Regions from separate parts of the Anoxybacillus sp. ST4 genome, predicted to be linked through region 1. Evidence: riboswitches for the same ligand, from Rfam matches in the RefSeq annotation. Region 1 holds a riboswitch; the other holds the start of a gene.
What was found. Region 1 has a riboswitch for cobalamin ahead of K1I44_RS05910 ((2Fe-2S) ferredoxin domain-containing protein). Riboswitches for the same ligand answer to the same signal wherever they lie in the genome.
Positions count from the first base shown of each region.

Region 2: it holds a riboswitch for cobalamin, as region 1 does, so the genes downstream of both, metE (5-methyltetrahydropteroyltriglutamate--homocysteine S-methyltransferase) here and K1I44_RS05910 ((2Fe-2S) ferredoxin domain-containing protein) in region 1, are expected to answer to the same signal.

Region 1 covers NZ_JAHZOE010000005.1:110,823-115,024, reverse strand. The annotation lists gene K1I44_RS05915 (LacI family DNA-binding transcriptional regulator) at 1-625, shown strand, start outside; cobalamin riboswitch at 711-891, shown strand; gene K1I44_RS05910 ((2Fe-2S) ferredoxin domain-containing protein) at 1,073-1,438, shown strand; gene K1I44_RS05905 (energy-coupling factor ABC transporter permease) at 1,435-2,187, shown strand; gene K1I44_RS05900 (energy-coupling factor ABC transporter substrate-binding protein) at 2,184-2,453, shown strand; gene K1I44_RS05895 (CbiQ family ECF transporter T component) at 2,446-3,156, shown strand; gene K1I44_RS05890 (energy-coupling factor ABC transporter ATP-binding protein) at 3,140-3,904, shown strand; gene cobJ (precorrin-3B C(17)-methyltransferase) at 3,909-4,202, shown strand, end outside.
Region 2 covers NZ_JAHZOE010000034.1:8,477-12,678, forward strand. The annotation lists gene K1I44_RS15620 (hypothetical protein) at 84-377, shown strand; gene K1I44_RS13645 (IS66 family transposase) at 380-799, opposite strand; cobalamin riboswitch at 1,376-1,565, shown strand; gene metE (5-methyltetrahydropteroyltriglutamate--homocysteine S-methyltransferase) at 1,707-3,980, shown strand; gene K1I44_RS13655 (acyl-CoA thioesterase) at 3,971-4,202, shown strand, end outside.

The sequences.
Region 1 (4,202 bases):
GGCGTATTTACAAAAAGAAGACGTGCCGTTTGTCGTCATCGGTAAACCGCATAAAAAAGCGGAGCAAATTACGCACGTTGATAACGATAACGTTCGCGCCGCGCGCGAGGCGACGGAATATTTAATTGAGCTCGGTCATGAACGCATCGCTTTTGTCGGAGGAAATGTAAATCTCATCGTGACGATGGATCGTTTGCGCGGATATGAAAAAGCATTGAAATCGGCTAGTCTTTCGTATCGAAAAGATTACATCGTGCATGAAGAATTTTTAAAAGAAGGCGGCCAAGAGGCGATGAAAGGGTTGCTTTCATTGAAAGAACCGCCAACTGCGCTCGTTGTCGCCGACGATTTGATGGCGCTCGGTGTGTTAAATACGCTTGCGGAAATGGGGTTAAGCGTACCAGCCGATTTGTCGATCGTGAGCTTTAACAACGTGCTTTTATCAGAAATTTCCCGTCCGCCATTAACATCGGTAGACATTAACATTTTCCAGCTCGGCTTTGAAGCAGCAAGAAATTTAATTCAACAAATCGAAAACCCGAATGAGCCAATTAAACGCATCATTATTCCGCATACGCTCGTCAAACGGTTTTCGTGCGATTATTACAAAGCACCTTCTGAATAGGAAGGTGCTCTTTTTTTATAAACAGGCTAGGCGAGAAGAAAAAAATGGTGTATTATATTCTTAACATTTACGCTCTTTGAAAAATATATACGATGAGCAAGTACGGTGCATACGTCCGTATGCTTAAAAGGGAAGAACGGTGCAAAGCCGTCGCGGTACCCGCCACTGTGATGGGGAGTTTCGTTGCAATATGCCACTGATTTTTGGGAAGGCGCAACGAAATGATGAACCTAAGCCAGGAGACCTGCCTGCTTGCGATACGTCGGCTGCCTACGGGAATATAGGTGGACGTGCGGAGACGATGGAAAGCAACGGTTGTGAATACATGATAAGAAATCGCCATAAGAGATACAACGGTTGTGAATGCATGATTGTTTGAATATTTCGTTTTTTTCTGCACCTCTACCTAGAGGTGCTTTTTTATTTTGGAAAAAAGGGGCGACATATATGGCAACATGGAATTTACAAGGAACGACACATCACGTGCTTATTTGCAACGGAGGAAGCTGCATGAGAAAAGGAGGAGAAGAGGTGACGCAAGCGATTCGCGATGAAATTGATCGGTTGCAGTTACATGGGCGCGTTCATACGACGCGTACACGATGCAACGGTCGCTGCGAAGATGCATGTGTCGTCATCGTTTATCCAGAAGGTGTTTGGTATCGTACGATTGATGAACAAATAGGGAGGGACATTGTACGCAATCATGTACGTGACGGGAACATATTGCGCGATTACGTCACGTATACGTATGAACATACAGAATTTGTTATGCCCGAACATAGCGTTGCGACAAGGGGGAAAGAAAAATGAAGCGAAACGCATGGTGGATCGTTTGTACATGCTTGACTGTCTACGTTTTATTTGCGCTTTCACCTTCAGTATATGCGATGCACATTATGGAAGGATTTTTACCTTGGCATTGGGCGCTCGTTTGGTGGTTGTTATTTTTGCCATTTTTCTTCGTCGGTTTACGGACGATGACGCGCATCGTAAAACAACAGCCGGAAATGAAAATGTTGCTTGCGCTAGCGACCGCATTTACATTCGTTCTTTCCGCTTTAAAAATTCCATCTGTCACAGGAAGCAGCTCGCATCCGACAGGGACAGGCCTCGGTGCGCTGTTATTTGGGCCGTTCGTCATGACGGTCATCGGTACGGCTGTGTTAATGTTTCAAGCATTATTGCTTGCGCATGGTGGATTGACAACGCTCGGTGCAAATGCGTTTTCGATGGCGGTTATCGGTCCGTTTGTAGCGTACGTGTTGTTTGTTGCATGCCAAAAGCTTCGCATTTCGATGCGCCTTTCTGTTTTTGTGGCGGCGATGTTTGCCAATTTAGCTACGTATGTGATGACATCGATACAACTTGCGCTAGCATTTCCAGACGCAACAGGCGGGGTATGGGGGGCGTTCTTAAAGTTTGCTTCTATTTTTGCTGTCACTCAAATACCGCTTGCAATTACCGAAGGGCTTCTGACTGTTGTTGTGTGGAATTTTTTACATACGTACACGAAACAAGAATTAAATATATTGCAACAGAAAGGGGCGTCTGTTGAATGAACAATCGACTATTGCTTTTCCTTGCCGCACTTTTGATCGTTTTGCCGCTCGTCGTTGTAAAACATACGGAGTTTGCTGGGGCGGATGCGCTTGCGGAGGAGATGATTCAACAACTTGCGCCCAATTATGAACCGTGGTTCGATGTGTTTTTTGAACCGCCCGGCGGGGAAGTAGAAACGTTGCTATTTTCATTGCAGGCGGCAATTGGAGCGGGAGTGATTGGCTACATTATCGGCTTGTATAGAGGGCGAAAACGAAATGGTTAGCTGGCTTGACGAATGGGCGTATCGCAATCAGCTTTCGAAACTTCGGGCGACATTTAAACTGACATTTTCATTTATTTTGCTTATATGGGCGATGATTGGAACGAATGCTGGTCGTTTTTTCATTGTTGGATGGATGCTTACTTGGCTTATTGTTTATGCACGCTTACCATGGCATGTTTGTTTGCGTGTTTGTTTGCTTATGGCGCTCGTTATTCTTTGGAGTAGCGCACCGCTCCTTTTTTCACTTGATGGTGCTGTTGTGGACGTTTCATATGTAGGTACGATTTGGTTACGAGCGTTTACATGCTCGCTCGTTCTCTTTTTTCTTGCCGCAACAACGCCATTTTTTCGCTTGGCATGCGCACTACAAACATTGCGCATCCCGCGTGTACTAATAGAGCTTCTATTGTTAACGTATCGTTTCATTTTCATGTTGGAAAAGGCAGCAAGAGAGCTGTTTGTGACGGTGCGCGTGAGACAAGGGGAACGAAATTGGCGGATCGCTTCACTTGCTGTTGCACAATTGTTACGCCACACATTGCATCAATATGAGGCGATGGTCATTGCGCAACGAGCGCGCCACGTCTCTTTTACAGTTCCGCGGTGCACGGACGAGCAATTGCCAAAAAGGTATGTCATTGAAGCATCGCTTGGCATCGTTGTTTTGTTTATCGTGGAGGGGTTATATGCTGCAGTTTCATGATGTTCACTATACGTACCGAAATGGTGCGCACGTCTTAAAAGGAGTATCGCTTACGATCGAACGTGGAAAAAAATATGCATTGATCGGAAAAAACGGTTGTGGAAAAACAACATGGTTGCTTCATACAAACGGCATTTATCGCCCAACAAAAGGGGAGGTGTATTGGGAAGGAAAACGTGTAAAGGAACATTTACGCCAACATGTCGGCGTCGTTTTTCAAAATCCAGAACATCAATTTTTAGCACCAACGATTGAGGAAGAGCTTGCGCTTAGTCTAAACGGGAATAGTGAACGGCTCGAACGAGCGATAAAAACATTTTCGCTTGCTGAATGGCGAGACGTGCCCATTCACCATCTCAGTCTCGGACAAAAAAAGTGGTTGTCGCTCGCTGTTGCGATGGCCTCTCAACCGGAGTTGCTTATTGTCGATGAGCCAGCTGCTTATTTAGATGCTGCACAGAGCGAGCGCCTCATCATGAAACTAAATGAGTGGCACGAAGCAGGCACGACGCTCGTTGTCATCACCCATGATTTTGATTTCGTATGGCAATGGGCAGACGAAGTGTTTGTCATGCATGATGGACGCATCGTTTTGCATGGCACACCTGCGTTTATATTTTCACAAGCGGATATTTTTCACCAGCTTCGTTTGCCGCTTCCTCTTCTTTTACGCATATGGATGAAGGAAAACCGGACTTGTACAGAACAACAACTGTTTGAATGGATCGAACGATGGAAAAAGGGGTGAAAACATGGTGGGAAAATTGTTTGTCGTTGGTTTTGGCCCAGGAAGTGTTGACCATATGACGAAACGGGCGCGTGAAGCGATTGAAGAAAGCGATGTTATCGTTGGTTATAAAACGTATGTCGATTTAATTAAAGACATCATTCGTGGAAAAGAAGTGATTAGCACAGGGATGACGGAAGAAGTGAGTCGAGCACAAGAAGCTGTAAAGCAGGCAGAACGCGGAAAAAACGTCGCTGTCATCTCGAGCGGGGATGCCGGACTGTACGGTATGGCTGGGCTTGTTTATGAGGTGCTAATC
Region 2 (4,202 bases), on a different contig from region 1:
GAAACGGAGACTTCGGCTTGATATTTCTGTAGCCGATCAAGCAACTTTCAGGCTGCTTTGCTACCCGTTCGGGAGCCTCCTTTTTGGAGAAGCAAGATCCAGTAGGCCAGCGCCATGACGAAGGAAACGCTCATATCTTCGATACTGCCGAACCCGTTCGCCGCTCAATCATCCGCCAGTCTGGTCCACCTCCTGCTTCATCTCGAGAAGAAGATCCATCAGGTCTTTCGCCCATCCATGTTCATGGAGCTCCCATATCACTTGAAGTTCAAAGAGAAGATGGGAGTTGCACAACGCATGTTGAGCTTGGAGATACCGAAAATACGGCTTCCATACGTCATGCATCATCGTTCACTCGTAAAAGGGAAGAAACCTAATGTTATTCATCACTTCCTTGCCCCGTTTTGGATGGTAGGCATACCACTCGCTTGATCGTTACTTGTGACATGAAGCAGTTTCGTTTTCCCTGCAACTGAAAGCCTATTTCATCTACGTGAAGAACGCGAGAAACCAACAACACCTTATGAAAAAGGGGACGAATGTCGGCCAGACATTCGCCGGCTTCCCGGTTGATCTTTACCAGCGTCCCTTCGCTGATCCAATGACTAACAACATCTTTAATGAGCTCTGCCGTCTGGTGATAAGGAAGCAATTGATATTTTGTGAGATAAACAAGCAGTGCTTTGACTCTTAGTTCATATTGTACTGGGTTCGTGACGCGGACAGGAAACTCCGCTTGGTGAAGACGATGACAATGGTGATAAAACTTGACTTCACATTCTTGCTGGGTGACTTCCATCGGCAAAGTTGGAAAGTCCCATACTTGTCGGGTAAGGCATTGATGGACCGGCACCTGTTCTAGCGATGCCCCGCACGCATCCTTGGCATTGGGTTACTCGGTGTACAACGATATGGTGCGGGTTAGCCACCTTTTGGAGCATATACCTCCGATGTCCGATCTGTCCACCTGGGCGCTTGCCTGTTTTCTTCCGCAAGGAGGTTCGAAGGACGAAACGGATCGGAAGAAGGCGACAAATAGCTGTTAGTACTGTTTTTTTCGTGCGTCCAACTACTCGCCCCCGTTATTGTAATTGTTCGATTTGATTCATTAATGTTTTGACTAATTACACAACAGCTTTAGGTCCTTGATGATACACGGCTAGAATTTATTCTTCTTTCATCGTCTTCACCTCTCCTGTCGATTAGTGATACCTTTAGACAGGAAATAGAAAGTTTTAAACGTATCTTTCTAACTTTCTCTAGTTGGAGGCTGAATAGTTACCTACGGCGTTACATCTCTCAAAACTCCACACGAGAAAATATTTCAGTTGAAAAAAACAAAAAGTTCGTTTATTCTGAATTTTATACAACAAAATAATAAGTTCACGCAACAGGTGGTTCACACATGCTGTGAATCTTAAAAGGGAAGTTTGGTGAAAATCCAACACGGTCGCGCCACTGTGATGCAGAGCTGTTTATCATCATCCACTGTTTCACGCGAAATGGGAAGGAGATAAACGGCGATGAAGCTAAGTCAGGAGACCTGCCTGTTGTATGCACTTACGACCTACGCGTCATAGGGAGGAGTGAGGACATATGATGTTGAGGCACTTCACGTATCTCAATACGAGTTAGCTATGCCCTCCTTCTGTTTGGAAGGGGGTTTTTCTGCTTGATTGGGATAAAATAACTGGAGGTGCTTGTATATGTTAATCTACAGTTCGAATGTAGGATATCCACGTATTGGAGAAAAGAGGGAATGGAAAAAAGCATTAGAATCTTTTTGGAATGGGCAAATGAACGAAGAGCAGTTCACAAAAACGATGGAAACGATTCGACTTGATTCGATTCGCAAACAAGTCGAGAAAGGAATTGATCTCATTCCGATCGGAGATTTTTCCTTATACGATCACGTGTTAGATACAGCATTTATGTTCGGATATATTCCAGAGCGATTCAAACAAATAGTTAATCCGCTAGAGCAATACTTTGCGATGGCGCGTGGCACGAACGGACAACATGCCCTTGAAATGACGAAATGGTTTAATACAAATTATCACTACATCGTTCCTGAAATCGGGCAAACTAAGCCGAAATTGGTGGAAAATCGGCTATTGAAAGAATACAAACTAATAAAAGAAACGTTCCATATTGAAGCAAAGCCTGTGTTACTTGGACCGATTACATTTCTTTTACTTTCGAAACAATACGATCGCAACGAATGGCGAAAGCATCTTGCACACTTAGTTCCTGTTTATGTGGAATTGTTAAAACAACTAGGTGAGGCTGGAGTGTCGTTCGTACAAATGGATGAACCGATTCTCGTTCAAGATATAGACGATGATATCATCAACGCATTTCATCATGTATACAACGTTTTTCACCGCGATATACCGAACATAAATATTATTTTACAAACGTATTTTGCTAGCGTATCTCATTACCGTGAAGTTGTTGCTTTGCCTGTCGCAGGCATTGGGCTTGATTTTGTTCATGATGATGGCGAAAACATGGAAGACATAAATACTTACGGATTTCCGAAAGATAAAATATTAGTTGCTGGTATTGTCGACGGCCGAAATGTATGGAAAAGTTCGCTTGTGCAAAAAGCGAAGCTCCTTCATCATTTAGCAGGCGTTTCTGAACAACTGATCATTCAACCGTCTTGCAGCTTAATACATGTCCCTGTCACAACAAAACATGAACATACGTTACCAACAGAACTTGCTAGTACTTTATCATTTGCGGATGAAAAATTAGATGAAATACGTATGTTGACAGAGCATATGAAAGGAAACGTAACGATCGACGAGCTAATCAAATACGATGAACAAACAACCGTTTATTTTTCCAAGTTCCGTCAATCTAAACAAACAGACGATATCACAACCGTTCCATTAAACCGAACATCTTACAGCGAAAGACAAAAAGCACAACGAGCCCATTTGCAGCTTCCACTTTTGCCGACAACGACAATTGGCAGTTTTCCACAAACGAGCGACGTGCGCCAAGCTCGGATGAAATGGAAAAAGGGGGAGTGGAAAGACGAAAGGTACAAATCGTTTATCAAGAAAGAAATTGAAAAATGGATCGATATTCAGGAACAACTACAGCTCGATGTACTTGTCCATGGCGAATTCGAGCGCACAGACATGGTCGAGTTTTTTGGCGAAAAACTACAAGGGATGGCATGCACAACAAACGGTTGGGTGCAATCATATGGATCACGTTGTGTGCGCCCACCTATTATTTTTAGCGATATTGCCTATCAACAACCGATGACCATAGAAGAAACAGTATATGCCCAATCATTAACGACTAAACCTGTGAAAGGAATGTTAACAGGACCAGTAACTATTTTAAACTGGTCGTTCGTTCGCAACGATATTTCACGGAAACGTGTGCTCATTCAGCTCGCTCTTGCGATGCGTGAAGAAGTGCTGCAGTTAGAAAAAGAAGGAATACGCATCATTCAAGTCGATGAGCCAGCATTACGGGAAGGATTGCCTTTGAAAACAAAAAAACATGCATCATATTGGGAAGATGCCGTTATCGCATTTCGTATCACGACCTCATCGGTGAAAAAGGAGACGCAAATTCACACCCATATGTGCTATTCACAGTTTGAACATATGATGCATATCATTGATGAGCTTGATGCGGATGTCATCTCCATTGAATCGTCACGAAGCCATGGTGAACTTGTTTCTGTATTTGAAACATATGAGTATGAGAAGGGAATCGGATTAGGGGTGTATGACATTCATAGCCCACGCATTCCGACAAAAGAAGAACTAAGCGAACAAATCGAACGGGCACTTCGCGTTCTTCGTCCAGAACAATTTTGGGTCAATCCCGATTGTGGATTAAAAACTCGAAAAGAAGAAGAAACGATTGCCGCACTTCAAGTGATGGTGGAAGCCGCACACGAATATCGCAAGCGACTCTTAGCTTACGGAGGGAAAAAGTCATGGAAGTAAGCGTCGAGCAATCAAAAACGATTCAAACACGGCTCGTATTACCTTCTGATACAAACCATCTCGGCACGATTTTTGGCGGTACGGTTTTAGCTTATATTGATGAAATTGCGGCAATATCCGCCATGCGCCATGCGCGAAAAGCAGTCGTCACCGTTTCGATTGACAAAGTTGATTTCATTTCGTCCGCAAAAGTAGGTGACATTTTAAAACTCGAAGCATTCG